2 regions of the Pseudomonas sp. gcc21 genome follow, and region 2 is predicted to be linked to the other one. Evidence: predicted binding sites of a transcription regulator. Region 2 holds the regulator's gene; the other holds the start of a gene.
What was found. Region 2 encodes FliA, which starts transcription of late flagellar genes. Its sites were predicted from a motif close to CTAAAGTTTNNNNNNNNNNNGCCGNTAA; they were not measured.

Region 1 (15,845 bases), 120 kb from region 2:
CCAGCTCCACAGTTGTGGTCCCCGAACCGCAGGTGGATGTAGATCAACGCCGCTGGGTTTCCTGGGAGGTTCGAGCCACCAGCTCGTACGGTTTTCTCCGAAACGTTCATCTGACCCCAATTTCTACCTCATCTGGCCCAGAGGTCCAACGCGGGCTCGTGTGCATCTGGTTTATTCTCATCTGGCCCGGACGTCCACATTCATTCCTGATGGACCACTCCGAAACGTTCATCTGACCCCAATTTCTCCACTTTCACCGCGTTCATGGTCTCTGACGGTTTCATCAATCCAGGCTGGACGCGTCGGCAGGAGCTTGAAGCAGACAAGCTAGGCGTTGATCTGCTGGTTGCTGCTGGTTACAACAGTGACGCCATGTTTACCCTGTTGGACAAGATGGCCATCTGGGAAGAGCGCAACCGAACCGCCCAGGGCGAGCGCAATGCTCTGATTGATCAGCTCTTTATGGTCAATGATCCCGAGCTGGAAAAAACACGCGTGGGTGAATTGTTGGGTGGTTTTCTTGATCAATCCGCTGTCAGCGTCGGCTCCTTTGTGAACAAACTCAGCCAGAATCATGACGCCGCAGAGAAACGCTACGATAATCTGCTGACCTACGTGGATGCGCATTACGCAGGCGCGCCGGCTCCCGCGCTGGAAGTAAAAAACTGGCAGGCCATCAGCAAGACCCAAAAGACGGAGCGAATCTGGCAAGGGCTGGTACAAGTGGTAGAGGCTCGGGAGGGAGTGTCCCGGGGCAGGCTGGCCGACTCGGAAAAACTCATGAGATCTGCAGTCAATCCGCATACAACCCACCAGAACTTTCTGCGCCAGTCCTTCTACGAACTGCGCGCCGCCCAGCGTCAGAAGTCATCCATGCAGCAGAATTTGGCGTTGGGCCTGAACGGAACCTATCCCTCTCTCACCATGCATGTCGAGCATACCCGCTTGGCCGAGGGAAATGATCCAGCCACTGTCAAACAACTGATATCCACCTTCGACCAATACGGCCGCCCGCCGACTTACTTCCAGCAGGTCATCACCATGGCGGAAGCGTCCGAGCTGAGCGGTGACGTTCTGACACTCAAGGCAGAATGTACGGTGAAATACGTAGGCGAAGGCATCGCCTGCGGCGACAAGGCAGCAGCAGCAAAAAACGAATTGTCCTATGGGCGCTTGCTGCAGTCTTTGGCGCCTTAGCAACAACGGATCAAATCTGCTCCACCGCCCGGTTCTCTGCATGAGAGCCGGGCTCCCTCATCGATCGGCGTACCGATCTTCTGCTAAACCGCCCATCGAGCTGGTGCTCGACGTTCCCAGCAAGCCCTCAAAAAAGGCGCCCATGGCCACGCACCGGTTTCCCCCTGGGAAGTTCGAGCACCAGCTCGTACTGATTCTTCAGCTTCCCCATTAAAGCTTTCCCACCCTTAACCGATAACCCTCCCATCGGCGCTGCGTACGTTTCTTGCTGTACAACCCTTTGTCAAGCCAGCAAAAAATGTTTTTTCAGGAAAGGCCTAAAGCTCTTGGCCACCACGCCGATACAGTAACTGAACGCGAACACAATGGGTGCCTGGGATAGCCGGCCCATGAGTCGCATCAGGCATACCTTTTCGGTCTAATGGAGAATTACCCATGGCACTTACAGTAAACACAAACGTAGCTTCGCTTAACGCCCAGCGTAACCTGGGTAGTTCTTCCAGCAACCTGCAGACTTCTCTTGAGCGTCTGTCTTCTGGTTCGCAAATCAACAGCGCCAAGGACGATGCAGCCGGCCTGCAGATCTCCAACCGACTGACCAGCCAGATCAATGGCCTGGGTGTTGCGGTCAAGAACGCCAACGACGGTATCTCCTTGGCGCAGACCGCTGAAGGCGCTCTGCAGGAATCCACCAACATCCTGCAACGTATGCGTGACTTGTCTTTGCAGTCCGCTAACGGCGGTAACGGTGATTCCGAGCGCAAGGCTCTGAATGACGAAGTGGTGCAGCTGAAAAACGAGCTGGATCGCATCTCCACACAAACGAAATTTGGCAGCAAGTCTCTTTTCGACGGAAATTTTTCGGAGAATATTCAGGTAGGTGCTGAGGCCAATCAGACCATCAGTCTCAAGATCGATAGCTTCCGGACTACTGATATGGGCACTACCGCTAGTCGTGAGGCGACTGCTGCCACGCTAGTTGCCGCGAAAGAAGTGAATAGCTTGACCATCGGTACCACAGCGACGCCAGCCAGCGTGGCAGGCGGCGTCGAACTTGCAGTGGCGAATTTGGGATTTGGTACAGTTGCGGGCGTCAAATCTGATATCAAGGGTTCAGTTGATATCGATACAAACGACGTTACGCTTACCGCAGCAAGTAATAAATTCACTATTAACGGTGGTGGCCTGCCGTCTGCAGGGCTTGCTGTCGAAGTGACAGCGAAGACCTACGAATCTGCTGAGGATATGGCGGCTGCGGTCAATACTGCCATTGAAACCGCTTATGGCAGCGGCACTCCGACAGTGGAGGCTTACGCTAGCGATGATGGCATGGTTGGGCTGCGAGAGGTTGGCGACTCAGCGTCTGGGACGGCTATTACAGTCGCCCCGCATGCCTCCGAAGATGGTTCTGCTGCCATTTTCGGCACCCCAACGACTGAAGCGGCAGCATCGGCTGCGAACACAGCTGCTAATAGTAGCTTCACTGTCGCTCTGGGCAACGGCGCAGCGCAAACCATCACCCTCAATCAAGATTATGCCGATGCTAGTGCCTTAGCCGAAGATATAAACTCCAAGATCGGGAAAAGCACTTTGGCCGGGCTTGTCGCTGCGAGCGCAGATGCTGACGGCAAATTGACTTTGACTCAGACGGGAACCTTGGGCGGCGAAGCTCTAACCGTCGGCGGGGCAAGTGCTGATGTGCTTTTCGGCGCTCTTGGAACAGGCGCCACTGATCGTAGTGAGAACACAGGTGATCTGGACTCCTCGAACACTTCCTTCCAGATCGCTCTGGGCACAGGTGCAGCTCAGACAATTGAGATGACTGAAGGCAATTACACCACCGTCGAGGCACTGGCTGACAACGTCAACCAGAAACTGGCGGCTAATGACGAACTGTCAGGTAAGGTCCGCGCAACTGTGGATGGGGGCAAGCTATCTTTTGTCACTACCGAAAAAGGTGGGGAGGCGGAGATCACGCTGTCTGAAGTGGCAGGTAACGTGGGTTTGAGCAATCTCGGCTTTGATGTAGCCGATTCTGATGCACTGACTAAATCTGGGGTCGCGGAAGGAGCTAACAACCAACTGTCTGTCGAAAAAATCGACATCAGCACTGTAGACGGCGCTCAGTCCGCCATCGCTACGATCGACGCGGCGCTTTCAGAAATCGATTCTACCCGCGCCTCCCTGGGTGCCGTCCAAAACCGCTTCGAGTCCACCATCAGCAACCTGCAGAACGTATCCGAGAACGCCTCCGCTGCCCGCGGTCGTATCATGGATACCGACTATGCTGCTGAATCGGCCAACATGACCAAGAACCAGATCATGCAGCAGGCTGGTACTGCGATGCTGGCTCAGGCCAACCAGTTGCCCCAGGCCGTCCTTAGCCTGCTCGGCTAAGGGTAGGTAAGAGGTAACGAATGCGGGGGAAGGGGCGACCCTTCCTCCGCTTTTTCCTATGCGAGGTAAGCACCATGGAAGTGGGCATACACAAGCCGTTTGAGATCAGCCGTATTACCAGTTCTGCTGGACCGGCCGAGGCGGGCCTCAGCAATCGTCCTGCCAGCAGGCAGGCGGGCGCAGCACACCACAACTCCACGGTTGCACCGGTGGAACCCCTTTCTCAGCTACCGGTCGAGCAGCCTGCAGATGCCGAGCGCAACCAGCTCGAATCGGCGGTCACTGACATGCAGCAGTTTGTACAATCGGTCAGCCGTGACATCGACTTCACTCTGGACCATGAAAGCGGCCGTACGGTTGTCAACGTAACGGACCGCGCCAGCGGGAACGTTATTCGGCAAATCCCTTCGGAGGAGGCATTACGACTCTCCGAAAGCCTGTCCGAGATTCGCAGCCTGCTTTTCAAGGCAGAAGCCTGATAGAACGTACGGGGTTGGCTGGCACGTTGCTTGCTACAGTCCCGGAATAGGCGACGCAGTAGCAAGACCGTCAAAAACTAGTCGGGAGGCAGGCACATGGCAATTATGGGGCTCGGATCTGGGATGGATATCCGCGGTATGGTGGATGCCCTGGTCAATGCTGAGGCGGCGCCAAAAAACGCGCAGCTCAATCGCCTGGAAAAGGCCACCACTGCCAAGTTCTCCGGTCTCGGCCAATTTCGCAATGCTCTGTCTGAGTTTCAGACCGTCCTCAAGGACTTGAACAGCCCGGCCCTCTTTGAAAAGCGCAGCGCTTCGTCCGGCAAGGCGGATGTGTTTTCTGTCGCGGCAACGTCCAAGGCGTCAGCCGGTAACTACAGCGTCCAGGTATTGAATCTCGCACAGACAAGCAAGGTCGCCCTCAGCCAAGTGCCGAATGTCACTGACGCAATCGGCACGGGCAAACTGACGGTGACAGCGGGCGACAAATCACTGACGGTTGATGTGACCGATGCCAATAACAGTCTTACGGGTATTCGCGATGCCATTAACGCAGCCGGCAAGGAAAGCGGTTTAAGCGCGACGGTCATCAATGATCCGAACGGTGGCGGTGGGGCGCGATTGATATTGAGTTCAAGCGACTCAGGCACCGGTAAAGATATCAGCGTCACCGTGGATACTACCGGCGAGGTCAATAGCGATCTCAGTGTATTGGCCTTCAGTCCAACCGTCCCGGCCGATTTCAAACTGCCTGAGGTTGACCCTGAGTCAACCGGGGCACGGGTGATCAGCTATGCGCGGGATGCCAACCTGGCGATTGATGGCATCCCGATCAGCAGTGAAACTAATACGGTTGAAGGTGCATTGGACGGCGTCATCCTGACGTTGAAATCAGCACAATCCGCCGAGGACATCGAGAAGGGAAATACCGTCAATCTCAATGTGTCGGAAGACCGTGCAGGTATAAAAACCCAGGTTAAGAAATTCGTCGATGCCTACAACAAGATGATGGAGACCGTCGGGTCACTGACCAAGGTGACGCCGGTTGGTGGCGATGATGGCGAGCCACTTGCTGCTGCGCTGGTAGGTGATGCGTCGGTACGGTCCTTTACCTCTGCTATTCGCGGTGAGCTGGGATCTGTAATCGGCGATACAGGTGGGCTGCGCGTCCTGGCCGATTTGGGCATTTCAACTCAACGCGACGGCTCTTTGAAGCTTGACGATACGAAGTTTGATGCGGCCCTCAAGGATAATTTCGACAGCATGGCGGGCTTTCTAACCGGTAGAGACGGGCTGATGGCCAAGCTCGAAAGCCGCGTCGCTCCGTACACTGCAAACGGCGGTCTTCTTGAGAGCCGCACCACGTCTTTGCAAAACACTCTTGCCAGCGTTGATGATCAACGGCTGGCTTTAACGCGCAGGGTGGAAAAGCTGGAAAGTCGCTTGCTCGCACAATTCAACGCAATGGATTCTATGATTGGCCAGCTTGCGGGCACCAGCGAATACCTGACCGGCGTCCTCGACAGTCTGCCCGGCGTCGTAAAAAAGGATAACTAATGAAAAGCCCCATCGACACCTACAAGCAAGTCAACATCGCTCAGGAAGTTTCCCAGTACCGCGCGGTGCAGCTATTGCTCAATGGCGCCATCGAGCGGGTCAAGCTTGCCCGACACGCTCAGGCTAGCGGCAACCCGGAGCGACGCGGTACGGCCGTGAGCAGCACCCTGAGTATTATCGGTGCGCTGCAGGGGTCGTTGGATAAGGATCTCGGCGGCGAGATTGCCGAAAACCTTGATTCGCTCTACGACTACATGACCCGCAAGCTGGCCGGCGTGGCGCTGGATAATACGCCGCGGTCGCTGGATGAAGTGCAGGGGTTGCTGGAGGAGATCAAGGAAGGTTGGGACTGGATTGAGCCTAAGTAGGGCTTTGTGTGCTGCTGAAATGACGAACCCCGGTTTATAGACCGGGGCTTGTTGTTTCTGGAGGGCCGCTTTTCGGGGAGTAGTGCCCCGGTCGGCGTTCGAGCGCGCCGGCGGGGTTTGGTGTGGTTTGCGAGCTCGGCGTAGCGCAGGCGCGCTACACCCCCAGGGGTGGCTTCCTGCGGCGAGTTGTACCGGTGGGCTGATTGTCGATGGGGGCAGGCCAACGCCGATGTGCCGGAGGGAAGCTGGGTTTGCCTGGGGTTGTAGAGCGCCTGCTCTACGACAGGGTTTTGTCGGGCGGATGGATTGTTGGCGTAGCGCAGGCGCACTACATACCCAGGAGCGACGTCCCGTTGGGTTTAACGAACATCCAAATTACCCTTCAAGTTTTCCCCGTTCTGCCGATATATCAAGCATGTGCAATACACTCCAGGATATTTCGTAATGAACGCCTACGCCGCGATGAAGCAGTACCAGAACGTTAACGTGAACGCCCAGGTAACTGAGGCTGATCCGCATCGTTTGATTCAGATGTTGTTTGAGGGCGGGCTGCAGCGGATTGCTCAGGCGAAGGGTGCCATGCAGTATGGCAACGTTGCATTGAAGGGTGAGCTGATCGGTAAGTCGATCGGCATTGTGAGCGGGCTGCGGGAGTCGCTTGATATCAAAAAAGGCGGTGAGCTGGCAGCTAACCTGGATAATCTTTATGCTTTCATGATTCAGCGCCTAAGCCACGCCAATTTGAAGAATGATCCGGCTGTGCTCGATGAAGTCGCTAATCTGTTGCGCGAGATCAAAGAAGGCTGGGATGCGATTCAGGCCTGAGGAGACGGACATGGCTGTTGCAGTCAAACAACTGGAAGACGCGCACGTAGCGTTGATCGCGGCGGTGCAGGGTGGGGACTGGGAGCAGGTCGGCGAACTGGACGCGCTGTGCCGGCTGCTGGTCGGTCAGGCAATGGAGCAGCCGGACCGCAACGAGCAAGCCCTGGCCGAGGTGTTAACCTCTCTCTCCGAAACCTATAAGGAAGTCATCGCGCTATGTCAGGCGGTGCAGGGGAAGCTAGCCGACGAACTGCATGGGCTGCAGCGCAGCAAGCAGAGCGCCAAGGTGTATCAGATGTTCAGCTGAAATGCCCGCTGTAGAGCTGATGCAGGCAGTTTGCCGGCATAGCAGTTTTAGTGCGCCAAGTATTTGACTCCCATCACAAATATGTCTATCTTTGACTCATCTTACAAAGGCATGGCATTGCGCCATCACGCCAATGATCGGCTGCCTGTGAACAGGACTAGTGCACTCCCTTATGTTGCCAAACAATCACATTTTGTTGATCGAAGACTGCCCGGAAAGCCGGCGTGACCTGCAGGTCATTCTCGAGTTTCTAGGCGAAGACGCGGTTATCACCTGTTCGGAGACGTGGCAGGCGGATGTTGAGGCAATGCTCGACAGCCCGGCTGCGGCGCGCTGTGTCATTCTCGGCCGCTGCGATCATCCGCAAGGCGCGCAGGGATTGCTGACCCAGCTCGATAAGTGGGATGCGAATCTACCGATCATTCTGTTCGATGGGCACCAGTCCACGCCATGGCCAGAGCATTTGCGTCAACGTCTGCTTGCCGTATTGGCTCCCCCGTTGAGCTACAACCAATTGCTGGATTCGCTGCACCGCGCGCAGGTGTATCGCGAGGTAGTGGACACCCGTAACAAGCGCGGCAGCCAGCGCGAACCCAACCTGTTCCGCAGCCTGGTCGGTACCAGCCGCAGCATTCAGTCTGTGCGACTGATGATGCAACAGGTAGCGAACACCGAGGCAACCGTGCTGATTCTGGGTGAATCGGGGACGGGCAAGGAAGTGGTTGCGCGCAACCTGCATTACCATTCTTCCCGCCGCGAAGCGCCTTTTGTGCCGGTCAACTGCGGCGCGATTCCGGCAGAGCTGCTGGAAAGCGAGCTGTTCGGGCATGAGAAGGGCGCCTTTACGGGTGCGATTACCACGCGCGCTGGGCGGTTCGAGTTAGCGCAGGGCGGCACGCTGTTCCTCGATGAAATCGGCGATATGCCGCTGCCGATGCAGGTCAAGCTGCTGCGTGTGCTGCAGGAACGCACTTTCGAGCGCGTGGGCAGCAACAAGGTGCAGACCGCCGATGTGCGCGTTATCGCGGCCACACACAAAAATCTTGAAGACATGATCGAGCAGGGCACTTTCCGTGAAGACCTGTTTTACCGCCTCAATGTGTTCCCCATCGAAATGCCGGCGATGCGTGAGCGGGTTGAGGATCTGCCGTTGTTGCTTAATGAGCTGATCACTCGCCTGGAACGTGAGAAGCGTGGTTCGATTCGCTTCAGCACCTCGGCCATTCTGTCGCTCTGTCAGCACGACTGGCCGGGTAACGTTCGTGAGCTCGCAAACCTGGTCGAGCGCATGGCGATCATGCATCCCCATGGCGTGATCGGCGTGAACGAGCTGCCGCGAAAATTCCGTTACGTTGAGGATGATCACGGCGATCTGCGCAGCCAGCATGAAGAGAGCGAAGACGACGAGCGCGGGGAAGCCTTCAACGGATTGGTCGGATTGGATAGTCCCGCCTTCCTGCCGCCCGAAGGGCTGGACCTCAAGGAATACCTCGGTGGGCTGGAGCAGACGCTGATCCAGCAGGCCCTGGATGAATGCTCCGGCGTGGTGGCACGTGCCGCCGAGCGGTTGCGTATTCGCCGTACCACCTTGGTCGAGAAGATGCGGAAATACGGCCTGAACCGCGGCGCTGAAGTCGTTGAAGAATGACAAAAGACTGACGCTGCTTTGCGTAATTCCATATAGGTCATTGATTTATAAGGGTTTGATTTTAATGGCATAGGCCTTGCTATATCCCCTGTTGAAGAGCGTTTTCGTCATCAGGGGATTTTCATGGCCGTACCTGCTCAGCATTTGCCTCAAGACAATGGATTGCCCGCCGGCAGCGCAGAGGCTGAAACGCGGGATGCTGCCTCTCTTGAGCAGGCTTACCAGCAGTTCAGTAATCTTTCTGGTCAGCTTTCTGAATCCTATGCGCTGCTTGAACAGCAGGTCGCAACGCTGAAATCCCAGTTAGCCGAAGTCAGCCAGCAGCGCACCCGCGAGTTGGCTGAAAAAGCGCGCCTGGCCGGTCGGCTGCAAAATCTGCTCGATCTGTTGCCCGGCGGGGTAGTAGTGCTTGATGGGCGTGGCGTTGTGCGTGAAGTGAATCCCGCTGCGCGCGAGCTGCTGGGAGAACCCATCGAAGGCATGCTCTGGCGCGACCTCATTCGCGAACGTTTTGCGCCGCGTGAGGATGATTACCACGAAGTGTCGCTGCGCAGCGGCCGTCGCGTCTCCATGGCGACGCGTTCACTGATGGGTGAACCGGGCCAGCTGATCCTGATTACCGATCTCACCGAAACCCGGGCATTGCAGACCCAGCTGGCGCGGCATGAACGGCTGTCGGCTCTGGGCCGCATGGTCGCCTCGCTGGCCCATCAGATCCGTACACCGCTTTCTGCGGCGCTCCTATATGCCAGTCACCTCACCGATCCTGCGCTCGCGGACACCCATCGCCTGCGCTTCAGCGAGCGCCTGAAAGGCCGGCTGGAAAGCATTGAGCACCAGGTGCGCGACATGCTGTTGTTTGCCAAAGGCGACTTGCCACTGGAAGACCGAATCAGTGTGGGCGACCTGTTTGCCGCCTTGCGCCAACAGGCCGAGCCGCTGATAGAGCAGGGCGGCGCTGTGTGCCGGTGGGTGGACCGTTGTCCGGGTCATCTGACGCTGCGCTGCAACCGCGAGACGCTGGTCGGCGCCGTCAACAATCTTATCGAGAACGCCATACAGGCCGGTTCGCCCGCTGCGCGGCTGAAGGTGTGCGCGCGTCTGATCGAAGATCAATTGAGTCTGAGCGTGGTGGACGTGGGCGCCGGGATGACCACAGCCCAGCTCGCACGCATCGGGGAACCCTTTCATACCACGCGTGAGCAAGGCACAGGGCTCGGTGTATCAGTGGTCAAGTCCGTGGCCAGGGCACATGGCGGGGCGTTTTATATGCGCAGCAAGGCGGGTTGGGGCACGTGCGCCGAGATTCTGCTGCCCTTTGCCCGTGAAGTGCAGCGCGCTCCGCTGGATGAGGAGCACAGCCAATGACGACGCGGATATTGCTGGTCGAAGACGACCGCAGCCTGCGAGAGGCGCTGGCCGATACGCTCTCGCTGGGCGGTTATGACTATTTCGAGGCAGAGAGTGCTGAAGCTGCGTTGAAGCTGCTGGAGCGCGAAGCTGTTTCGATGGTGGTCAGCGATGTGAATATGCCGGGCATGGATGGGCACGATCTGCTGCGTATTCTGAATCAGCAGTATCCGCAACTGCCAGTTCTACTCATGACCGCTTACGGCACAGTGCAGCAGGCCGTGACTGCCATGCGCGACGGCGCCGTGGATTATCTGGTCAAACCCTTTGAGCCCAGGGCGCTGCTGGATCTGATTGCCCAGCACAGCCAGGGCCGTCTGCAGCCGCTGAATGAAAACGGTCCGGTGGCGGTCGAGCCTGCCAGTCAGCAACTGCTACAGCTGGCAGCACGGGTAGCCGCCAGCGACTCCACCGTGTTGATTTCAGGCGAGTCCGGCACCGGCAAGGAGGTTCTCGCCCGTTATATTCACCAGCATTCCCCCCGTGCAGACCAGCCGTTTATTGCGATCAACTGCGCGGCTATTCCCGAGAACATGCTTGAGGCTACGCTGTTCGGTCATGAGAAAGGCTCTTTTACTGGCGCCATTGCGGCTGCGCCGGGCAAGTTCGAGCAGGCCAACGGCGGCACTCTATTGCTCGACGAAATATCCGAAATGCCGCTGGCGCTGCAGGCCAAGCTGCTACGCGTGTTGCAGGAGCGCGAGGTCGAGCGGGTCGGCGGCCGTAAACTGATCAAGCTGGATATCCGCGTGATCGCCACCACCAACCGCGACATGCTTGCGGAAGTGGCGGCGGGGCGCTTTCGCGAAGACCTGTATTACCGGCTCGGTGTCTTCCCGCTGCAATGGTCGCCGCTGCGTAACCGTCCCGGCGATATCCTGCCGATAGCCGAACGGCTGTTGAATAAACACATGCGCAAGATGAATCAGACCCGCGTGCAGTTTGCTGAAGATGCCCGGCAGGCGTTGAGGCAGCATCCCTGGCCGGGCAACGTGCGTGAGCTGGATAACGCGGTGCAGCGCGCGATGATCCTGCAGCAGGGCGGGGTGATTCGTTCGCAGGATCTGTGCCTGGGAATGGTGCCGGGTGCGGCGATTTCCTCTCAAGCGACTGTTCAGCCGCAGGTTTTGCCCGCTTCATCAGTGGCTGCTGCGCCCCCTGTCGCAGGTGATCTCGAATCGGGCGTAAAGGGGCATGAGTACCAGATGATTCTGGATGTGCTGCGTGCGGAACGGGGCCGGCGCAAGGAAGCCGCCGAGCGCCTCGGTATCAGTCCGCGGACATTGCGGTACAAGTTGGCGAGAATGCGGGAGGCCGGTTTTATAGTTGAGGGGGGTGGGGTTTAGGCGGGTTGGCACGGACCTGCTGGCTGCGCGTGCTCTGGTTTGAGCTTCTCTGTTGCTGTGGTCACATCGCCGCGGGTCGCGCCTCCTACGGGTTATTTTGTGCGTTGGATGAGATGGGGTTTGGTGCAACTTCATCGTCAATTCAGGGCACTTACCCGCAATCGGCACGGCGCCAATTCAGGCCACAAATCCGCAATCGGCACGGCGCTAATTTGTAGGAGGCGCGACCCGCGGCGATCGGGCCTCGCCCGTTGCTACCGAGCCAGTACCTATCTCAAATCCTGGCAGCATTCTCTCTAATTTCACGAACCCAACATGAACTCATTGTCGGGAGGTGTGATCAGGGCTGGCAGGCACGACATAGCATAGACCACGTTCAAAGCCATACAGCATCCCAATGCGGATAATCGCCCACCGAATCCACCAGTCCAGCGCGAAGCGGATTGGCAATAACGTACCGCGCCATGGCCTTGAGGTTTTCTTCGCTCCTTACAGCCCGATCATGGAACCCATCCTGCCAGACACGCCTGCCAAGCTGAGCGGAGGTCAGGCGTTTGATCCGTTGTACGGTTTTCGAGAGGCTTTCGTCTTGCAGTTGCATGAGCCAGTGAAAGTGGTCTGGCATGACCACATAGGCAGGTCTGCGCCTGATTTCTTGCAGATGCCTCGCGGAGTATGTTGATAAGCACTCTGGCGGACCGAAGATCCTGGAAAAGTGGCTGGCGATCGAGTGTGACGGCGGTGATGAGGTAGTAGTGGCCGGGCTCGGATCGGCGGCCTTTGCGAAGGGATTGGGAGTGGGGGTTGAGTGTCATTGGTAACAAGTATGTGGATGATGACTTATTGAATCAGGTGTCACGTTGATTGCGATGTGATATCCATCAAATTGTGATGCTAGTTGCGTTTCATTACACCGGGTCGCAGGAGTTGCGCTCGGCACGCGGCTATTCAGCGGTTGCGGATTTGATCGCCGCGGGTCGCGCCTCCTACAAATTTGTCTGTGCTGCGCCTGCTGTTTCTGTGAACAGACCTGCTCTGTGTATGTGACGACGCCACGCTAGCGGCAGCCGATCCTCATCTGGCACCAATATTGCTTCAGTAGTCTCAAAGCCGAAAGCGCCGTCAAATTTCTTACGGCATGGAGATTGAGATGACCCAGGGTGTCGAGATGAATCGTCTGATGTTGCAAATGCGCAGCATGCAGCTGGAAGCGATGGGCAAGCCCCAGGCGCCGGCGCAGGTCGAGAAGAGCGCTGACGCTCCCGCCTTTGACGACATGCTCAAGATGGCATTCAACAAGGTCAACGAACTCCAGAAGACCACTGGCGAGCTGCAGAGCGGTTATGAGCGCGGCGTGCCGGGTATTGATCTGACCGAGGTGATGGTCGCTTCGCAGAAATCCAGCGTCGCGTTTCAGGCGATGACCCAGGTGCGTAACAAGATGATCAGCGCTTACGAAGACATCATGAAGATGCCTATCTGACCCCGATTCCTCTCACCTCCCGCCTTGATTGACCGAGGACAGTTTTCATGGATGCAACGCCTAATACACCCGCCACGCGCAACGCCCCGGGACCTGATCCCGAGCGTAAGCCCCTGTTGGGTATGGCTTTTCTGGACAGTCTTGCGCAGCTGCCGATGCTGCGGCAGTTTGCCCTGCTGGTCGGTCTGGCCGCCAGTGTGGCGGTTGGCTTTGCCGTGGTGTTGTGGTCGCAGGAGCCGGACTATCGTCCGCTCTACGGCAGCATGGATAACTATGATTCGGCTCAGGTGCTCGAGGTGCTGCAGCAAAGCCGTATTGATTACAAGGTCGAGCCCAATAGCGGTACTTTGCTCGTGCGTAGTGAGGACTATGCCGACGCGCGTATGCGTCTGGCCAGCTCCGGCGTGACCCCGACTGACCGTAATCTAGGCTTCGAAATCATGGACCGTGAGCAGGGTCTGGGCTCCAGCCAGTTCATGGAGACCACGCGCTATCGTCGCGGCCTGGAAGGTGAAATGGCGCGGACCATTTCCAGCCTGTACAACGTCAAGGCGGCGCGGGTGCACATTGCCATGCCACGCTCGACCGTGTTTGTGCGTGATGATCGCAAACCCAGCGCGTCGGTACTGCTCGAAATGTATGCCGGCCGCAGCCTCGAGCCAGCCCAGGTCATGGCTATCGTCAACCTGGTGGCGACCAGTGTTCCCGAGTTGAGCAAGGAACAGGTCACGGTCGTCGACCAGAACGGTAATCTGCTGTCCGACCAGGCCGAGCTTAACGAACTGACCATGGCCGGACGCCAGTTTGACCATGCACGGCGGCTGGAAGATACCTACACTCGCCGTGTCCACAATATCCTGCAGCCGGTGTTGGGCGATGGTCGATACAAGGCCGAGGTGTCTGCAGATGTCGACTTCAGCGCGGTGGAGTCCACCTCTGAAAGCTTCAATCCCGAAGCATCCATACGCAGCGAACAGATCCTCAATGAGCAGCGCGCCAGCGGTGCTGGTGGTCCACAGGGGATACCCGGTGCATTGAGCAATCAGCCACCCGGCGCGGTATCCGTGCCTGAGCAGGTGATTGATCCGGAAACCGGTGAGCCGATTGTCGTCGCGCCGCCGAAGGATATTCGTGAACAATCGACGCGCAATTACGAGCTCGATCGCCAAATCAGTTATACCCGTCAGCAACAGGGCAGGCTGCGACGACTTTCCGTCGCGGTGGTGGTAGACCACACCCTGCAGGTTGATCCGCAGACAGGGGAAGCCGTGCACGTTCCGCTTGCCGAGGCAGAGATCGAGCAGCTGACTCGTCTGGTACAAGACGCGGTGGGCTTTGATGAGGCGCGCGGTGATAGCGTAAGTGTGATCAACAGCCGGTTCGTCCCGGCAGGTGCGCCGGAGCCGATTGCCGAGCCACCGTTCTGGACCGAACCCTGGGTCTGGGACATGGCCAAGCAGTTCCTGGGCATCCTGTTCGTCCTGATTCTGGTGTTCGGCGTGTTGCGACCAGTGCTCAAGAACCTGACTGCCAATAACCGCACCCCGGCCACTGCGGGGGGGTATCCCGCGACAGTGGACGATCTGGGCGGCATGGACGAGGATCTGCGCGAAGACCGCGTCAGTCTGACCGGTTCAGGTTCACCTGCACCGGCCTTGTTACCCCCGCCGGGCGCCGGTTATGAACAGCAGTTGAATGCGATAAAAGGCCTGCTGGCCGAAGACCCAGGCCGTGTGGCTCAGGTAGTCAAAGAGTGGATTAACGACGATGAGTGATGATGCCAAGCGTTTGCAAAAACTGAGCAAGCTCGATAAGGCGGCTATCTTCCTGCTGAGCCTGGGTGAATCCGATGCGGCAGCCGTTCTAAAGCACATGGGCCCCAAGGAAGTACAGCGCGTCGGCACTGCAATGGCCGGGCTGCGTACCGTTCAGCGTGAACAGGTCCAGCAGGTGATGGGCGACTTCATCAGCGTGGTCGGTGATCAGACCGGGCTGGGAGTCGGCGCTGACAATTACATTCGCACCATGCTTACCCAGGCGCTGGGCGAGGACAAAGCCAACAATCTCGTCGACCGGATTCTGCTCGGCGGCAGCACCTCCGGCCTGGATAGCCTGAAATGGATGGAGCCGCGCGCCGTGGCGGATGTCATCCGCTTCGAGCACCCGCAGATTCAAGCTATCGTGGTGGCGTATCTCGACCCCGATATGGCCGCAGAGGTAATCGGCTATTTTGATCACAAGGTACGCCTGGATGTGCTGCTCCGGGTCGCCTCGTTGAATACTGTCCAGCCCTCAGCCTTGAAAGAGCTGAACGAAATTCTCGAGAAACAGTTCGCCGGCAATTCGAACACTATCCGCGCAAACATGGGTGGTGTGAAGCGCACCGCAGACATCATGAATTTCCTCGAATCCACCACCGAATCACAGTTGATCGAGGCTATCCGCGATATCGACCAGGATCTATCCACCAAGATCGAAGACTTGATGTTCGTCTTCGATAACCTGTCAGATGTGGACGACCGAGGTATTCAGGCGCTGCTGCGTGAAGTATCCAGCGAGATCCTCATCGTTGCGCTCAAGGGCGCGGATGAAGCCATCAAGGACAAGATCCTGCGTAACATGTCCAAGCGCGCATCCGAATTGCTGCTGGATGACCTTGAGGCCAAAGGGCCGGTGCGTATCAGCGAAGTGGAAGCGGCGCAGAAGGAAATCCTGACCATCGCCCGGCGCATGGCCGATGCCGGCGAAATCGTGCTGGGCACCAAGGGCGGCGAGGAAATGATCTGACGCGCCATGGTGCTGCGGCGGGACGGGTTGACGGTGGTTAA
Region 2 (15,845 bases):
CACTGCGCGGCAGATTATCTCTTCGGATTCATGATGCAGAGTAATGCCGGGACGTTGCGCCCATACTGACAAACGGTCGCGCCAGTAGCGCTCAAACAGCGAAACAATCTCACCGAGGCTATCCGGGCCCATCAATGACATGAACATCTTCTTGCGATGCTCATGCGCTGCGCCGTCCAAGGTCATCACGCTGCCGGTGTCCTGCAGCGACATCAGCGTCATCGGCGGCATAGCCATCTTGCGGGTGAAGCGTCCCGGCTCGTAGAACATGCGGGCTGCATCTTCACCCATGACGCAGGTGACCGGTCGGAGCATGATGCGCGTGTGGAAGGCATCGGTATTGTGTTGGGCGCAGCGTCTCGAGATAAAGCGGTAACCGTCCTTCAGTAGCGCCAGAGAAACGTCAAAGGTGTCGTCGCGTGGAATGGATTGCATCAGATACCCCTGTCAGCGCCGTCGATAGGGATATGGAAAGGGTGCCGGTTCAAAAGTTCGAGGCCGATACCTTAACGGGCCGAGGCTATCTGCATCAGGCGCTGGTAGCTGTCGTGTCGCAGCGTCTGGTCATAAATTGCGCTGGCCACAATCAGCTCATCAACCTGCGTGCGCTCCAGCAGCTCGTCCAATTGCTGCCCAACGGTTGCTTCGTCACCCACCAAGGTGCCAGCCAGCGTAGAAAGAACGCTGTGTTTTTCGTGCGGTTGCCAGAGGGCTTCCATGTCTTCAACCGGTGGCGGCAAAGGACCGGGGCGACCACGTATCAGGTTCAGAAAGGACTGCTGATGAGAGGTCGAAAGCCTATGCGCCTGCTCCTTGCTGGAGGCAACATAGGCATTGATGCCCAGCATCAAGTGAGGTTTGTCGAGAGTTTCCGACGGCTCGAAATGTTGGCGGTAGGTGCGAAACGCGGCGTGCATGTAGTCGGGTGAGAATTGTCCGGCGAAGGCGAACGGTAAACCCAGTTGTGCTGCCAGCTGCGCGCTGAAAGTGCTGGAGCCCAGCAGCCAGATTGGAACCTTGAGCCCTGCGCCCGGTACTGCTCGCAGGCGCTGGCCCGGCTCGGGTTCGGCGAACAGCTGGCGTAGCTGATCGAGTAATTCGGGAAAGTCACTGCCGTCTCCACGGCCACGTCGCAGCGCCTGGGCGGCTACCTGGTCGCTGCCCGGCGCGCGCCCCAGCCCGAGATCGATCCTGCCGGGGTAGAGTGACTCAAGGGTGCCAAACTGTTCGGCGATCTGCAGCGGAGCGTGGTTAGGCAACATGATGCCGCCGGATCCAATGCGTATGCGCTCGGTACCGGCTGCCAGATAACCCATGACCACTGAGGTGGCAGCACTGGCAATACCCGTCATGTTGTGGTGTTCGGCCACCCAGAAACGGTTATAGCCTTGCTGTTCTGCATATCTGGCCAACGCCAGGCTGTTGTGAAGCGCTTGCCTTGGTCCAGAACCTTCGGGAACAGGACACAGATCCAGGATCGACAACGGCACGACGGGGGAAGGCATACGCTACTCCTGCATTTCAGTGGCGCCGAGCATAGGACTGCCGGACGCTGCCATCAATGCTTGGATCCCTCTGCGGCTCAAGGTTCCGGCGCGCTAGACCAGCTCCACCTCGGTGATCAATACGCCGGCGGGCATCCCGATATAGGCGCCCTGTGCATAGTCGATTCCCAATGCCTGAACCTGCTCCAGCACTTCAGGGCTGTGCACGTATTCCGCCACGGTGTGAACGCCCATTTCCCTGGCCGACTGAACGATGCCTCGGGTGAGGGTCAGCGCATCTTCGCTGTCGTCGAGACGGCTGATCAGGCTGCCGTCAATTTTTATCAGATCGATATTCAGACGCAGCAGGTGTTCAAAGTTGGAGTAGCCCGTGCCGAAATCATCGATCGCGATGCGTGCACCCATGGCTTTCACCTTGTCGATGAACTCCCGAACCTGGCTGTAGTTTTCGATCCCCTGGGATTCCAGAATCTCAAAAATGACCCGGTTAGCCAGTTCGTTCCCGTCCAGTTGTTCGAGGATGAACGAGGTGAGCTCAGCGTCGAGCAGATCCTCACAGCACAGGTTGACCGAAAAATCGTATCGGCAGTTGGCGAAACGCTGGAAGCACTGTTCGATCATTGCCCGGGTGATGAATCGGTACAGGCGAATCTTCTTGGCAATCGGCAGGAATTGTTCAGGGCTGACCGCGTGCCCGTTGAGGTCAATCATCCGCGCGAGGCATTCAAATTTGTCGATGCGCCCGCTGCGGACATCGAGGATCGGCTGAAAGAACGGAACGATGCGGCCTTCGTCGAGAGCGTTCTTCAGGCGATTGGCCCAGATCAGGTTCTGCTCATAGCCTTCACGTACCCGGTTAGCCGGATCATAAACGAAGTGGCTGACGCGGCTGAGACGGGCCAGTTTGAGCGCCATGCTTGCAGAGGGCAGCAACTGTTCGCCGTTCATCCGTGAATTGTCAGGCTGTACCGTGCTGGCCGCGCCGATAGTAGCGTTCAGGGGGATATCATGGCCTTGCCAGGTGATATCCATCAGCGTGATGAACTTGGCCACCTCTTCCAGACGTGGCGGCAGCGAGGCGGGGGCGTGGTGCCCGGGGATAACGATCGCCATCTCATCCCCAGGCATGCTGTACAGCTGACAATTGCGCCAGGCGGCCCGGCTCGTCATGAAACGTTGCAAAGCTTCAGCCAGTTTGATGATGACGTGGTCGCCGCACTCGTGGCCGTAAAAATCATTGACCTGCTTGAACGCATCCAGATTGAGTAGCAGCAGGGCGGCTGAGTCGGTCTTGCGCAGGTCCTCAAGCAACTTTTCCCGGTTCGGCATCCTGGTCAGTGAGTCGGTATACAGATTGCTCAGCTGGCGCAGCGTGCCGGCGATGATATAGAGCACCAGCCCGGCGAGTATCAGGAAAATAATGCCGATGATCGCTGCGATACGCAGATTGCGCTCGCGCATGGGTGTCATGGCGGCATCTATTTCTGCCTTGGGCACGCCGATACCGAACACCATACCCGCGACGGTCTCCGAAAAGAACAGTGCGTAGGGTTCATCGTTCACCGTCAGCGTCATGCGCTGCATCGGAGAGGCGATCAAGGGGCTGGAAAGAATATCCGGCGGCTGGATCTTGTTGGTTTGCTTGTGTAGTTCGCTGCGTGAAATGGCGTCCATCAGCTGTTGTGCGCGGCGTACATCATCGGCGCGGGACAGGCTGGACAGGTTGCGATTGTCGGAGTCGATCAGGAAGGAGAAGGTGCCGGGTGTGACTTCCACGCGGCTGACCATGCGGATGATCTCATCTGCTCGCCAGTCGGTGGATGCCAGGCCAATGACCTGCTGCTGTTCATCGCGTATCGGCGTGCTGAGGCTGACTACAACCTTGTCCGTGCTTGAGTGGTAATAGGCGGGGCTCCAGTAGAATCGAGTTCCCATATCCCAGATACGCTCATTGGGAGGCTCGATCTGCGCATACCAGTCGCGCTCGGCATAGTTGATATCATCGCTTACCACTTCCAGCTGATCCCCGACCTTAAAACCGTAAACGGCGAAAGGCCCCGGCTGGTAGGCGTCAGGAGCAAACCAGATTCCGCCACCGCTCACGCCCTCGACATCATTCAGCGTCTGCGCCAGGGCTTCTTCCAATTCCTGCTTGTTATGCCGGCCGGTCAGGGATTGCTGTTTGCCGAAAAGCTGCCCCATGCGCGCCAGCTCGCGGGTGTTCTGCTCCATCAACCGGTGATGTGCATTGATACGGTCCAGATTGGCATGGAAGGTGTCAGCGATCTGATGCTGGCGCAGTTGCGACATGGTTTTCTGGGCAAAGTCCAGGTTGAGGCTGGACATGAGCCACATGCCGATGATGAAAAGGCCGACCAAAAGCCCGAGAACTATCATGATGGACCGTTTGACCGGAGTCATTCCTTCGACTCTCACGAACGTCTGCCTCGCATGTCCGACTGGACTCGTTGTTGCCCGAGCTGGAGTTGCTCGGGTGTCAGGGATCTGGCGATCCGCTCAAGGTGGGACCGCGCGCGGGTTTCGCCATTGAGCAGGGCTTTGCTGAGCCAGACGTACGCTTCAAGCGCTTCCTGGCCGTCAGGGGTACCCTGGGCGTAGCTCAGACCGAGTGTGTACTGTGCCTCGGCAGATTGTTGGGCAGCGGCTCGCTTGAGCCACTCTCTGGATTTGCTGGCATTGGGTTGTGCACCGGAGCTGTACTGCTCGGCCAGGGCCAGCTGGGCTGCCAGATGGTTCTGCGCTGCAGCTTGCTCAAGGTGTTGTAGTGCCCTGGCCTGGTCAGGTTCCGTGCCCTTGCCTTGTAGGTAAGCCTGGCCGGCGCGGAAACGCGCTTCGGCCAGGCCCTGGCTTGCGGCCTGTTCAACCAGCTCAAGCGCGCGCGCCTCGTCGCGTACCGCGCCTTCACCCTTGGTATAAAGATCAGCCAGCAATAGCTGGCCGGGACCATACCCCTGCTCGGCGGACAACTTTGACCAATGAACAGCAGCATCGGCTTCATTACTGATACGTGCCAGCGAGGCGATATGATGCTGCGACTTGGCATCGCCGGCACGGGCAGCCGACAGGCAGGCGCCGTGCGCCTCCTGATAGTTACGGATGGCGAACAGCAGGTAGCAGTTATTGGCGTGTTTGCGGCTATCCTTGTCGAGCGTAGAGCCGGGTTTGGATGTTGACGCGGGCTTTGCGGCGGGCGCTGCGGTGGTGGCTGGTGCAGGTGCTGGCGCGGGCTGAGTGGCAGCTGCCACCTGCGGCCTGGATGCAGCGGATTCAGCCCCGGCCTGTTTGCGTTCCGTTTCAGATGTGGCAGATGGCGGTGCTTCGGCGGCGCGCGCTACCGTTTCAGTGGTGCTTGTAGAGGCTGTACGTGTTTCGGCAATAGGGGCGCGCGCAGCGGCCGAATTGTCGGATGCCCCGGCGGGTTGCTCGGTGGCCTTGCTGACCTGCATGCCGGCCTCGTTGACGGGCGGCTTGGCTGCGGCTCGACTGCTCGAACCGTCCCTGGCGTCAGGCTGTTTTGCTTCCGGCTGCGGATCCGTCACTTTGGATATTGCCGAAACGAGACCGACCATAAAAGGCGGGAACGGGCTATAGGACTGGGCCGGACTGTACTTGGCGAGGGCTTTATTTACGCGCCGCTCGAACGCGTTGACCTGGGCGTAGCAGGAGTGGCTGTATAGCTCCTTCAGCTGGGCCAGGTTTTCGACAGTAGGAGCCATATCGGCGTAGCGTTCACCGACCTCGTCACAACGCTTGTCCCGTTCCCTGGCGACGCGTTGGCGGTGCGGAATATATCGAAGATCAATAGGACGTTCCGCCAGATAATCCGTAAGCGGATCGATCCTTGGCTGAGCCAGCAGTTTGTCTACTTCCTGCGTACGAGCCTCTTCCGAGGCGTTCATTCCATCGATGAAGTCCGTCAGGTTCTGTTTCTGTTCTGCAATAACTTCGGCCGGCTTGGACAACGGTGTCTGTTGCCCGGGCGTGGTTACGCAGCCTGCAACGCTCAGCGTCACGCAGGCGAGTACTGTTTTGGGTATTAAGCGCATCTACTTTCTCTATTCCAGTCGGCGTATGCCGTTTTGGTCGCTACCTTGCCGAGAATGTGATTTTGATGTCATGAGCCAACATTATCACTGCTAGGACGCGGTTTTAGTCGGTTGGTTCATATTCCGTAAGCTCGACACTGTTCTCAACTGGAACGCTTCTTGCGTAAGGGTCTGTCACACCCTTTTCAGCGTCAATTAATTGTTCAGGAAGCGCTAGCGCATGGCAGTGGATCGTTCCCAGATGATGAGCAACATGCGAACCGGATTGGCTGGGCTGCGCCATGGCAGCCTCGGCGTGCCAATCCTGTTGCTGGTCATGCTCGGCATGATGATGCTGCCGGTGCCGCCGTTTCTTCTGGACGTGTTTTTTACCTTCAACATCGCGCTGTCGCTGGTGGTGTTGCTGGTCTGCGCCTATGCGCTTCGCCCGTTGGACTTTGCCGTCTTCCCGACCATTCTGCTGGTCTCCACGCTTTTGCGCCTGGCGCTGAACGTAGCCTCGACCCGGGTTGTACTTCTCTACGGACACGAAGGTGGAGATGCAGCGGGCAAGGTGATTCAGGCCTTCGGCGAAGTAGTGATCGGTGGTAACTATGTGGTTGGTCTGGTGGTTTTCGCCATCCTGATGATTATCAACTTCGTGGTCGTCACCAAAGGCGCTGGTCGCATTTCGGAGGTGAGCGCACGCTTTACCCTGGATGCCATGCCGGGCAAGCAAATGGCCATCGATGCGGACTTGAATGCCGGCATCATCGATCAGGAGCAGGCCAAGCTACGCCGCAGTGAAGTAGCCCAGGAAGCTGACTTCTACGGCTCGATGGATGGTGCCAGCAAATTTGTCCGTGGCGACGCCGTAGCCGGTTTGATGATTCTGTTCATCAACGTCATCGGCGGGTTGGCCATCGGCATGGCCCAGCACGGATTGTCGTTCGCTGACGCTGGGCGCATCTACGTGCTTCTGACCATCGGTGATGGCCTGGTTGCGCAGATTCCTTCGCTGTTGCTGTCCACTGCCGCGGCAATCATGGTGACCCGCGTTTCGACTTCAGAGGACATGGGCGCGCAGGTGCAGCGTCAAATGTTTGCCTCGCCCAAGGCGCTGGGGATTGCCGCAGCGATTCTGGTGCTCATGGGCTTGATCCCAGGCATGCCGCATGTGTCCTTTCTGAGTCTGGGCGCGCTGGCTGCTGCCGGTGCGTACTGGATTGCGCAGAAGCAGAAAGCCAAGCTTGAAGAGGTTGCCGAAACAGAGCGCAAGGAATCCCAGGTGCCGGCAACGCAGCGCCCTGAGACCCGCGAACTCGGCTGGGAAGACGTGACGCCGGTTGACATGGTCGGTCTTGAGGTCGGCTATCGCCTTATTCCGCTGGTGGACCGCAACCAGGGTGGGCAGTTGCTGGCGCGCATCAAGGGTGTACGCAAGAAGCTGTCGCAGGATCTGGGTTTCCTCATGCCCTCGGTACACATCCGAGACAACCTCGATCTCGCTCCGAATGCCTACCGCGTGACGCTGATGGGCGTCGGGGTGGCAGAAGCCGAGGTCTATCCGGACAAGGAGCTGGCGATCAATCCGGGTCAGGTATTCGGTGAGATCAAGGGGATCGCGGGCAAGGATCCGGCCTTTGGCCTGGAGGCGGTGTGGATTGAGGTCATGCAGCGCGATCAGGCCCAGTCACTGGGGTACACGGTGGTCGATGCCAGCACCGTGGTTGCTACCCACCTTAACCAGATCCTGCACAAGCATGCCCACGAGATGATTGGTCACGAAGAGGTTCAGCAACTGCTGCAGGTGCTGGCCAAGGCTTCGCCGAAGCTGGCCGAAGAGCTGGTGCCCGGGATGATCTCGCTGTCTGGTCTGCTCAAGGTGCTGCAGGGTCTGCTGGAAGAACAGGTGCCGGTACGTGACATCCGGACCATCGCTGAAGCCATCGCCAACCAGTCGGGGCGGAGTCAAGATACTGGCGCCCTGATCGGCGCTGTGCGGGTCGCATTATCCCGCTCCATCGTGCAAAGCATTGTAGGGCTTGACGCCGAGCTCCCTGTGATCACGCTTGAGCCCAGGTTGGAACAGATATTGCTACAGAGTGTTCAGAAGGCGGGGCAAGGCGCGGAAGAAGGCGTCATGCTCGAGCCGGGCATGGCCGAGAAGCTGCAGCGGTCACTGGCAGATGCGGTACAGCGGCAGGAGGTTCAGGGCAAGCCAGCCATCGTTCTGGTAGCCGGACCGATCCGCGGGATGATGGCCAAGTTCGTTCGCTATGCGGCGCCAGCGGCCAATGTACTGTCCTACCAGGAAATACCGGACAGCAAGCAGGTCACCATCGTTGCGACGGTGGGCCAACAATGAATAGTCAGTACCAGGACAGGTGAGGTCAGCCATGAAAGTAAAACGTTTCTTTGCCGCTGATATGCGTCAGGCGATGAAGTTGGTGCGCGACGAAATGGGCGCGGACGCCTCCATCATCGCTAACCGCCGGGTCGCCGGCGGCGTGGAACTGACAGCGGCGCTGGACTATGAGGCGCCTCGCGTGACCCCACCCACACCTGGCCTGGATCAGGAACTGAAGAAAACCCAGGAGCGCATCGTCAAGGCGCGTGCCCAGCTGGCCGAAGGCGGGCAGTCTGCAGACGGCCCCCAGGTCAACCGCCAGTTATTCGGCGAAGCCATGCGTCAGGCTGTTGAGCAGGGCTCGCCCGTTGCGCAGCAGCTGCTGGCACGGCTGCAGAACGAACACGCCGCTGAGGCCCCACCGCAAGCCCGTGTGAGCACAGCTCCACAAGCAGAGGTTGGGGAAAGCGGTATCGGTGCAATGCGCGCCGAACTGGCAGGCCTGCGTGAAATGCTCGAGACCCAGCTGGGCAACATGGCCTGGGGGCAGATCAATCAGCAAAATCCCCATCAGGCCAGCTTGTGGCGTCGGCTTACCCAGCTCGGCCTGCCGGCAGGGCTGAGCAAGCAATTGATGGCTAAAGTGGCTGATGTGACCGATATCCGTCAGGCCTGGCGCATGCTGCTGGCGCATCTGTCTCATAGCATTCCGGTCATCCGGGACGAACTGATCGATCAGAACGGTGTGATTGCGCTGGTTGGCCCGACAGGCGCCGGCAAGACCACCAGTCTCGGCAAGCTGGCAGCACGGTATGTGCTCAAACACGGCAGTCAGCATGTTGCGCTGGTCACCATGGATACCTTCCGGATTGGCGCGCATGAACAGTTGCGTACGCTTGGACGTATTCTGAATGTACCGGTGCGGGTGGTTGATGAGCAGAACAGTCTGACTGATGTGCTCAAGGAGTTTGCCGGCAAGCGCATGGTGCTGGTCGATACAGCCGGCATGCAAGGTCAGGATCCGCAACTGCGTAGTCAATTGAACGAGCTGGCGGCGCAGGGGCAACGGGTGCGGACCTTGCTGGTGCTGGCCGCGACGAGCCAGTACCAGGTGTTGAAGTCCGCCTACCATCATTACAAGTCCTGCGGATTGTCCGGTTGTATCCTGACCAAGATCGATGAGGCTGCCACGCTGGGTGAGTCCCTGGGTCTGGCTATGGAACAAGCTTTGCCGGTAGCCTATATGGCAGATGGCCAGCGCATTCCGGACGACATCTGTCAAGCGGTCGGACACAAGCTGGTCAGTCGCGCGGTGAACATGGCCAGCCATGCTGGCGAAGCGCCTGCTGACGAGGCGATGGGTAATGTCTTTGCAGGTATACTGCATGCAGGTTAAGAGCCGGTGATTAGCGCACTTCGCCTCACGGCGGCATGCAGCAAGCGAACCAGGCCGGCGTTCCGTCAGTGAGCCGCCCTGTAGCAGACACGGTGCGATTTTTACAAATTTGCTAACACGAATTCTTATTACAAGGTAATCCACACAGATGGGCAGCAATCATCCGGTTCAGGTTATCGCGGTCACCGGCGGCAAGGGCGGGATCGGCAAAACCAACGTATCCGTCAACCTCAGCATGGCGCTGGCGGCGTTGGGGCGTCGGGTCGTACTGCTCGATGCCGACCTTGGCCTCGCCAACGTGGACGTGCTCCTGGGTATCAAGCCCAAGGCCACGCTTGCGGACGTGCTTGATGGCAAATGTGACCTGCGGGATGTGCTGATTGACGGCCCCGGCGGCATCCGCATCGTTCCCGCCGCATCAGGTGCGGCGCGCATGGTCAACCTGAACCAGCAGCAACACGCCGGGCTTATTCAGGCCTTCAGTGACATCGGCGACAACATTGACGTGTTGATAGTCGACACCGCTGCCGGAATAGGCGACTCGGTCGTGAGCTTCGTGCGCGCCGCCCAGGAAGTGTTGGTGGTTGTGTGCGACGAGCCGACCTCGATTACTGACGCCTATGCGCTGATCAAGCTGCTCAATCGCGACCATGGCATGACCCGTTTTCGGGTGCTGGCCAACATGGTCAATACGCCGCAGGAAGGCCGCACTGTCTTCGCCAAACTGACCAAGGTGACCGATCGGTTCCTGGACGTGGCGCTGCAATATGTCGGCGCGGTGCCCTATGACGAATCCGTACGCAAAGCGGTGCAGAAACAGCGCGCGGTATTTGACGCCTTCCCGCGAAGCAAGGCCTCGCTGGCCATTCGCGGCATTGCGCAGAAGGTTGATGCCTGGCCGTTGCCGGTTAACCCGCGTGGTCACCTGGAGTTCTTTGTGGAACGTCTGGTCCAGCAATCGGGGGCAGATTCATGATCGCGTCCGCCAGTGGAGCCTATATGTACAACCGTACCCAACGTGCAGCGGGTCAGCAGGATCTGCTGGTCGAACAGTTTGCTCCCCTCGTCAAACGCATTGCCTATCACTTGCTCGGGCGCTTGCCATCCAGCGTGCAGGTAGAAGATCTGATGCAGGCGGGCATGATCGGCCTGCTCGAAGCTTCACGCAAATTCGACCATTCAAAGGGCGCCAGTTTCGAAACCTACGCCGGCATCCGCATTCGTGGCGCCATGCTGGATGAGGTTCGTAAAGGCGACTGGGCGCCCCGATCGGTTCACCGCAATACGCGCATGGTCAGTGATGCCATCCGCGCAGTGGAGGCCAGGCTCGGACGTGACGCTAAAGATCATGAGGTTGCGGCCGAATTAGAGATGAGCCTTGAGGATTACTACGCGATTCTTGGCGACACCGCAGGCAGCAAGCTGTTCAGCTTCGAGGATCTGCTCGAATCCGGTGCGGCGGCGGATGTGCACGCCGAGGGTGAGCCCCAGGGCGAATTGCATGACGAGCGCTTTCGCGGCGCACTGGTCGAGGCCATCGAAGGCCTCCCGGAGCGCGAGCGGCTGGTGCTTTCCCTGTACTACGACGAAGAGCTGAATCTCAAGGAGATTGGCGCGGTGCTGGGCGTGAGCGAATCGAGGGTGAGTCAGCTGCATACCCAGTGCGCCGCCAGGTTGCGCGCACGCCTGGTCGCCTGGAAGAACGAATAATAGATAGCCGGATCTCTGGTCCGGCTATCGCAGCCGTGGCTGTGTCGCCTGCCGGCGGGTCAGCTTAGGGTGCGCGCTTTACTTGCTGAGCGCTTCTCGCTCAGGGACATGAATTCAGCAGAGTGCGAACCTGCACTTTTTTCTGGTTTGTACGGAGGTTTACTTGGACAAGAATATGAAAATTCTCATCGTCGACGATTTTTCGACGATGAGGCGCATTATCAAGAACCTGCTGCGTGACCTCGGGTTCACCAACACCGCTGAAGCCGATGACGGCAATACTGCTTTGCCAATGCTCCAGAGCGGCAATTTCGATTTCCTCGTCACTGACTGGAACATGCCCGGTATGAGCGGTATTGACCTGCTCAGGGCGGTTCGCGCTGACGACCGTCTGAAGCATCTTCCGGTGCTCATGGTCACAGCCGAGGCCAAGCGCGACCAGATCATCGAGGCCGCCCAGGCAGGTGTGAGCGGTTATGTGGTCAAGCCATTCACTGCCCAGGCGCTCAAGGAAAAGATCGAAAAGATTTTCGAGCGCGTTCAGCCGAAATAACCAACCGGGGTACCAGATGATGGCGTTAAGCAAGGATCCCGGCCAGGCGACTGCTCAACAGTTTGAGCAATCCCTCAAGGAGCATGCACTACAGCTCGTTGAGTATCTAGAAAATGGGCAATTCAGCGAAGCGGTGCTGGTGGTGCACGCGATCAATCAGGCCCGAGACCGCGGGCTGTATCACGAGGTAGGCCAGCTTACCCGGGCGTTACACAACGCCATCGTGAATTTTCAGATCGACACCTCCCACGCGCTGGGCGACAGCGGCGAAGCCTCGAAGATTTCCGATGCCTCGGACCGTCTCGACTATGTCGTGCAGCTCACCGACAAGGCTGCCAATCGCACCATGGATCTGGTGGAAAGCAGCACCCCCCATGTCGCCGAGATTGGCGAAGAGGCGGCGGCGTTGCGCCTCGAATGGGCGCGTCTGCAGCGCCGGCAAATGACCGCCGATGAATTTCGCGACCTGTCTCGACGCATCGGAGAATTCCTCACGCGCACCGAGCAGTCTGCGACAACCGTCTCGACCCATCTGAACGACATCATGATCGCTCAGGATTACCAGGATCTGACTGGCCAGGTCATCAAGCGTGTAACGACGCTGGTTCACGATGTAGAGGAAAGCCTGGTGAGTCTGGTGCGTATGGCCGGGAAGGTCGATCGCCTTGCCGGAATCGAGCACGGCGATGGCGTACAGCCGAAAAAAGCCCCAGAAAAGGGTGAAGGTCCGCAGATTCATGCCGATATAAGGGAAGACGTAGTGTCTGGGCAAGACGAAGTCGATGATTTGCTGTCCAGTCTTGGTTTTTAAGGGAGCGAGTGCATGAGTGTTGACGCGGATGAGGAAATTCTTCAGGACTTTCTGGTGGAAGCCGGAGAGATCCTGGAGCAGTTGTCCGAGCAGTTGGTAGAACTGGAAAACCGTCCGGACGACGCCGATCTGCTCAATGCGATCTTTCGCGGCTTTCACACCGTAAAAGGCGGTGCCGGATTCCTGCAACTGGACGCACTGGTTGGCTGCTGTCATATCGCGGAAAACGTGTTCGACATCCTGCGTAAGGGCGAACGTTCGGTGACCTCCGAACTGATGGACGTCGTGCTGCAGGCGCTTGATGCGGTCAACAGCATGTTCGCTCAGGTGCGCGAAGGCGAGACGCCCACGCCCGCTGAGCCTGCATTGCTTGAAGCGCTGGCCTTGCTGGCGAAACCAGCGGCGAGCGAAAACCATGAGCCTGTCACCTCGAACCAGACAGTAGAAGCGACCACCGTGGACACTCCGGAAGCAGCCGGCGGCGAAGGTGATATCACCGACGACGAGTTCGAGAAACTTCTGGACGCGCTACAGGCAGAGCCCTCTGCCGAGGCCGTTGAATCCGCTTTGCCTGTGTCTGCCGGCAGTGCGGGTAGCGGCGATAGCGATAGCGATGAAATAACCGACGAAGAGTTTGAAGCCCTGCTTGATCAACTGCACGGAGCAGGTAAACCGCCTGTTGCGGCCGTAGCGGCGGCTGCCAGCGCATCGATACCGGACACTGGCGCGTCTGATGACGTCATCACTGACGACGAATTCGAAGCTTTGTTGGATCAGTTGCACGGCACCGGCAAAGGTCCGGGCGCGACAGACGCGGCGCAAGCTGTTTCCAGGGACGAACCTGCCGCAGACTCGGCAGGTATCGATCATATTACCGATGATGAATTCGAAGCGCTGCTGGATCAACTGCATGGCACCGGCAAGGCGCCGGGCAAGTCTGACGTTGACTCAGCTTCTGACACCACCGCTGCCGCTGCGGCCAGACCCGATGCCCGGCCAGCTGCTGCACCTGCACCCGCCCGCCAGCCCGAGCCCGTCGCGGCAAAAGCACCGGCCGCTGCTGATGCACATCCCGCAGAAACCACGGTGCGCGTGGACACAGCGCGCCTCGACGAAATCATGAATCTGGTCGGCGAGCTGGTGCTGGTGCGCAACCGCCTGGTGCGTCTTGGGGCGAGCACTGGCGGCGAGGAGCTGAGCAAGGCTGTGGGCAATCTTGATGTGGTGACGGCCGATCTGCAGTCATCCGTGATGAAGACCCGCATGCAGCCAATCAAGAAGGTGTTTGGCCGCTTTCCGCGTGTCGTGCGCGATCTTGCACGTGCTCTCAAGAAAGAAATCACGCTCGAGCTGATCGGGGAGGAAACTGACCTCGACAAGAACCTGGTCGAGGCGCTGGCCGATCCGCTGGTTCACCTGGTACGCAACTCGGTAGACCATGGCGTTGAGATGCCAGACGAGCGCGAAGCCGCTGGCAAATCGCGGATGGGCAAAGTGGTGCTCGCTGCGGAGCAGGAAGGCGATCATATATTGCTGACCATTACCGACGATGGTCGCGGAATGGATCCGGAAGTACTTCGGCGCAAGGCGGTCGAGAAGGGCATGATGGAACGCGAAGCCGCCGAGCGGTTGAGCGAAAGTGAGTGTTTCGACCTCATTCTGGCCCCCGGCTTTTCCACCAAGACCGAGATCTCGGATGTGTCCGGGCGCGGCGTTGGCATGGATGTGGTCAAGACCAAGATTTCCCAGCTCAACGGCAGTATCACGATCCAGTCGACCAAGGGGCAGGGCACCCGCATCGCGATCAAGGTGCCGCTGACGCTGGCAATCATGCCGACACTGATGGTCATGCTGGCGAACCAGTCCTTCGCATTGCCGCTGGTCAGCGTGAATGAAATTTTCAATCTGGATCTGTCCCGCACCAATGTGGTGGATGGTCAGGAAGTGATCATCGTCCGCGACAAGGCCCTGCCTCTGTTTTACCTCAAGCGCTGGCTGATGCCTGGCGCTGCAGATACCACCGAACGTTCAGCTGCCAGCGTAGTGATCGTCTCGGTCGGTACCCAGCGCGTCGGTTTCGTTGTGGATCAATTGGTCGGGCAGGAAGAGGTGGTTATCAAGCCTCTTGGTCGCATGTTGCAGGGAACCGCCGGCATGTCTGGCGCAACGATTACCGGTGATGGCCGCATTGCGCTCATTCTCGATATACCCAGCCTGCTCAAGCGCTACGCGCGCCGCGCATAGCACGGCGCAGGTACTCAGGGAGAGTCAATATGGCGGTGAAAGTACTGGTTGTCGACGATTCGGGATTCTTCCGGCGCCGGGTAGCCGAAATCCTCGGCGGCGATCCGCAGATTCAGGTAGTCGGTACCGCCTCGAACGGGCAAGAAGCAATCGACCAGACGCTTGCGCTGCATCCCGACGTGATCACCATGGACTACGAAATGCCGGTGATGGACGGCATTACGGCGGTCAAACAGATCATGCAGCGTTGTCCCACCGCGGTCCTGATGTTTTCCTCGCTGACCTACGAAGGCGCGCGGGTGAGCCTGGACGCCTTGGACGCCGGTGCGGCGGATTACCTGCCAAAGAATTTCGAGGACATTTCCCGCAATCCGGACAAGGTGCGTCAACTGCTCTGTGAGCGGGTGCATGTCCTAGCGCGTACCAATCGCCGTTCACTGGGATTGAGCGCGCCCGCGCCTGCCGTGGCCCCGGTTCAGTCTTCTGTCGCTCCCCGCACCGAGCCGCTTCGCCAGCCGGTTGCTCCGGCGCGCAGCACGGCTGCGCCAGCTGTCAGCCCGGCGCCGCGCCGTAAAAGCTACCGGCTTGTCACCATCGGCACCTCGACAGGCGGACCGGTTGCGCTGCAAAAGGTGCTCACTCAGCTGCCGGCCAACTTTCCGGCACCCTTGCTGCTGGTTCAGCATATGCCGGCAGCCTTTACCAAGGCTTTTGCAGAGCGGCTCGACAAGCTTTGTCGTATCAGTGTCCGCGAAGCCCAGGATGGCGACATGCTGCGCCCCGGTCTGGCATTGCTGGCCCCCGGTGGCAAACAGATGATGGTGGATAGTCGCGGCACGGTGCGCATCCTGCCCGGGGACGAGCGTCTCAACTACAAGCCCTGCGTGGATATCACCTTTGGTTCGGCGGCCAAGGCATTTCAGGACAAGGTGTTGGCAGTAGTGCTGACCGGCATGGGGGCCGACGGTCGCGAGGGCGCTCGCATGCTCAAGCAGGCTGGCAGTTCGGTCTGGGCGCAGGACGAAGCGAGCAGTGTGATCTATGGCATGCCGATGGCTATAGCCAAGGCCGGTCTGGCCGACAGCATCTATAGCCTGGACGATATCGGTCGTTATCTCGCTGAGATTGGCTGATGGATATTCTGAGTATTATCGGCGTTATTCTGGCTTTCGTTGCCATCCTTGGTGGTAATTATCTCGAGGGCGGCCACATCGCGGCCCTGCTTAACGG

Region 1: the regulator FliA is predicted to act here: its motif matches at 1,515-1,542, upstream of HG264_RS18710 (flagellin).

The regions. Positions count from the first base shown of each region.
Region 1 is NZ_CP051625.1:1,703,725-1,719,569, reverse strand. It holds gene HG264_RS07955 (hypothetical protein) at 265-1,197, shown strand; gene HG264_RS18710 (flagellin) at 1,633-3,594, shown strand; gene HG264_RS07945 (flagellar protein FlaG) at 3,669-4,073, shown strand; gene fliD (flagellar filament capping protein FliD) at 4,170-5,630, shown strand; gene fliS (flagellar export chaperone FliS) at 5,630-5,998, shown strand; gene fliS (flagellar export chaperone FliS) at 6,443-6,823, shown strand; gene HG264_RS07925 (flagellar protein FliT) at 6,834-7,130, shown strand; gene HG264_RS07920 (sigma-54 dependent transcriptional regulator) at 7,303-8,778, shown strand; gene HG264_RS07915 (PAS domain-containing sensor histidine kinase) at 8,902-10,146, shown strand; gene HG264_RS07910 (sigma-54 dependent transcriptional regulator) at 10,143-11,534, shown strand; gene HG264_RS18705 (transposase) at 11,911-12,159, opposite strand; gene fliE (flagellar hook-basal body complex protein FliE) at 12,685-13,017, shown strand; gene fliF (flagellar basal-body MS-ring/collar protein FliF) at 13,065-14,792, shown strand; gene fliG (flagellar motor switch protein FliG) at 14,785-15,804, shown strand.
Region 2 is NZ_CP051625.1:1,580,026-1,595,870, reverse strand. It holds gene HG264_RS07375 (cytochrome P450) at 1-435, opposite strand, end outside; gene HG264_RS07370 (LLM class flavin-dependent oxidoreductase) at 507-1,505, opposite strand; gene HG264_RS07365 (EAL domain-containing protein) at 1,599-3,941, opposite strand; gene HG264_RS07360 (tetratricopeptide repeat protein) at 3,938-5,572, opposite strand; gene flhA (flagellar biosynthesis protein FlhA) at 5,799-7,919, shown strand; gene flhF (flagellar biosynthesis protein FlhF) at 7,951-9,297, shown strand; gene fleN (flagellar synthesis regulator FleN) at 9,446-10,273, shown strand; gene HG264_RS07340 (RNA polymerase sigma factor FliA) at 10,273-11,007, shown strand; gene HG264_RS07335 (chemotaxis response regulator CheY) at 11,183-11,560, shown strand; gene HG264_RS07330 (protein phosphatase CheZ) at 11,580-12,371, shown strand; gene HG264_RS07325 (chemotaxis protein CheA) at 12,384-14,615, shown strand; gene HG264_RS07320 (chemotaxis response regulator protein-glutamate methylesterase) at 14,645-15,748, shown strand; gene HG264_RS07315 (flagellar motor protein) at 15,748-15,845, shown strand, end outside.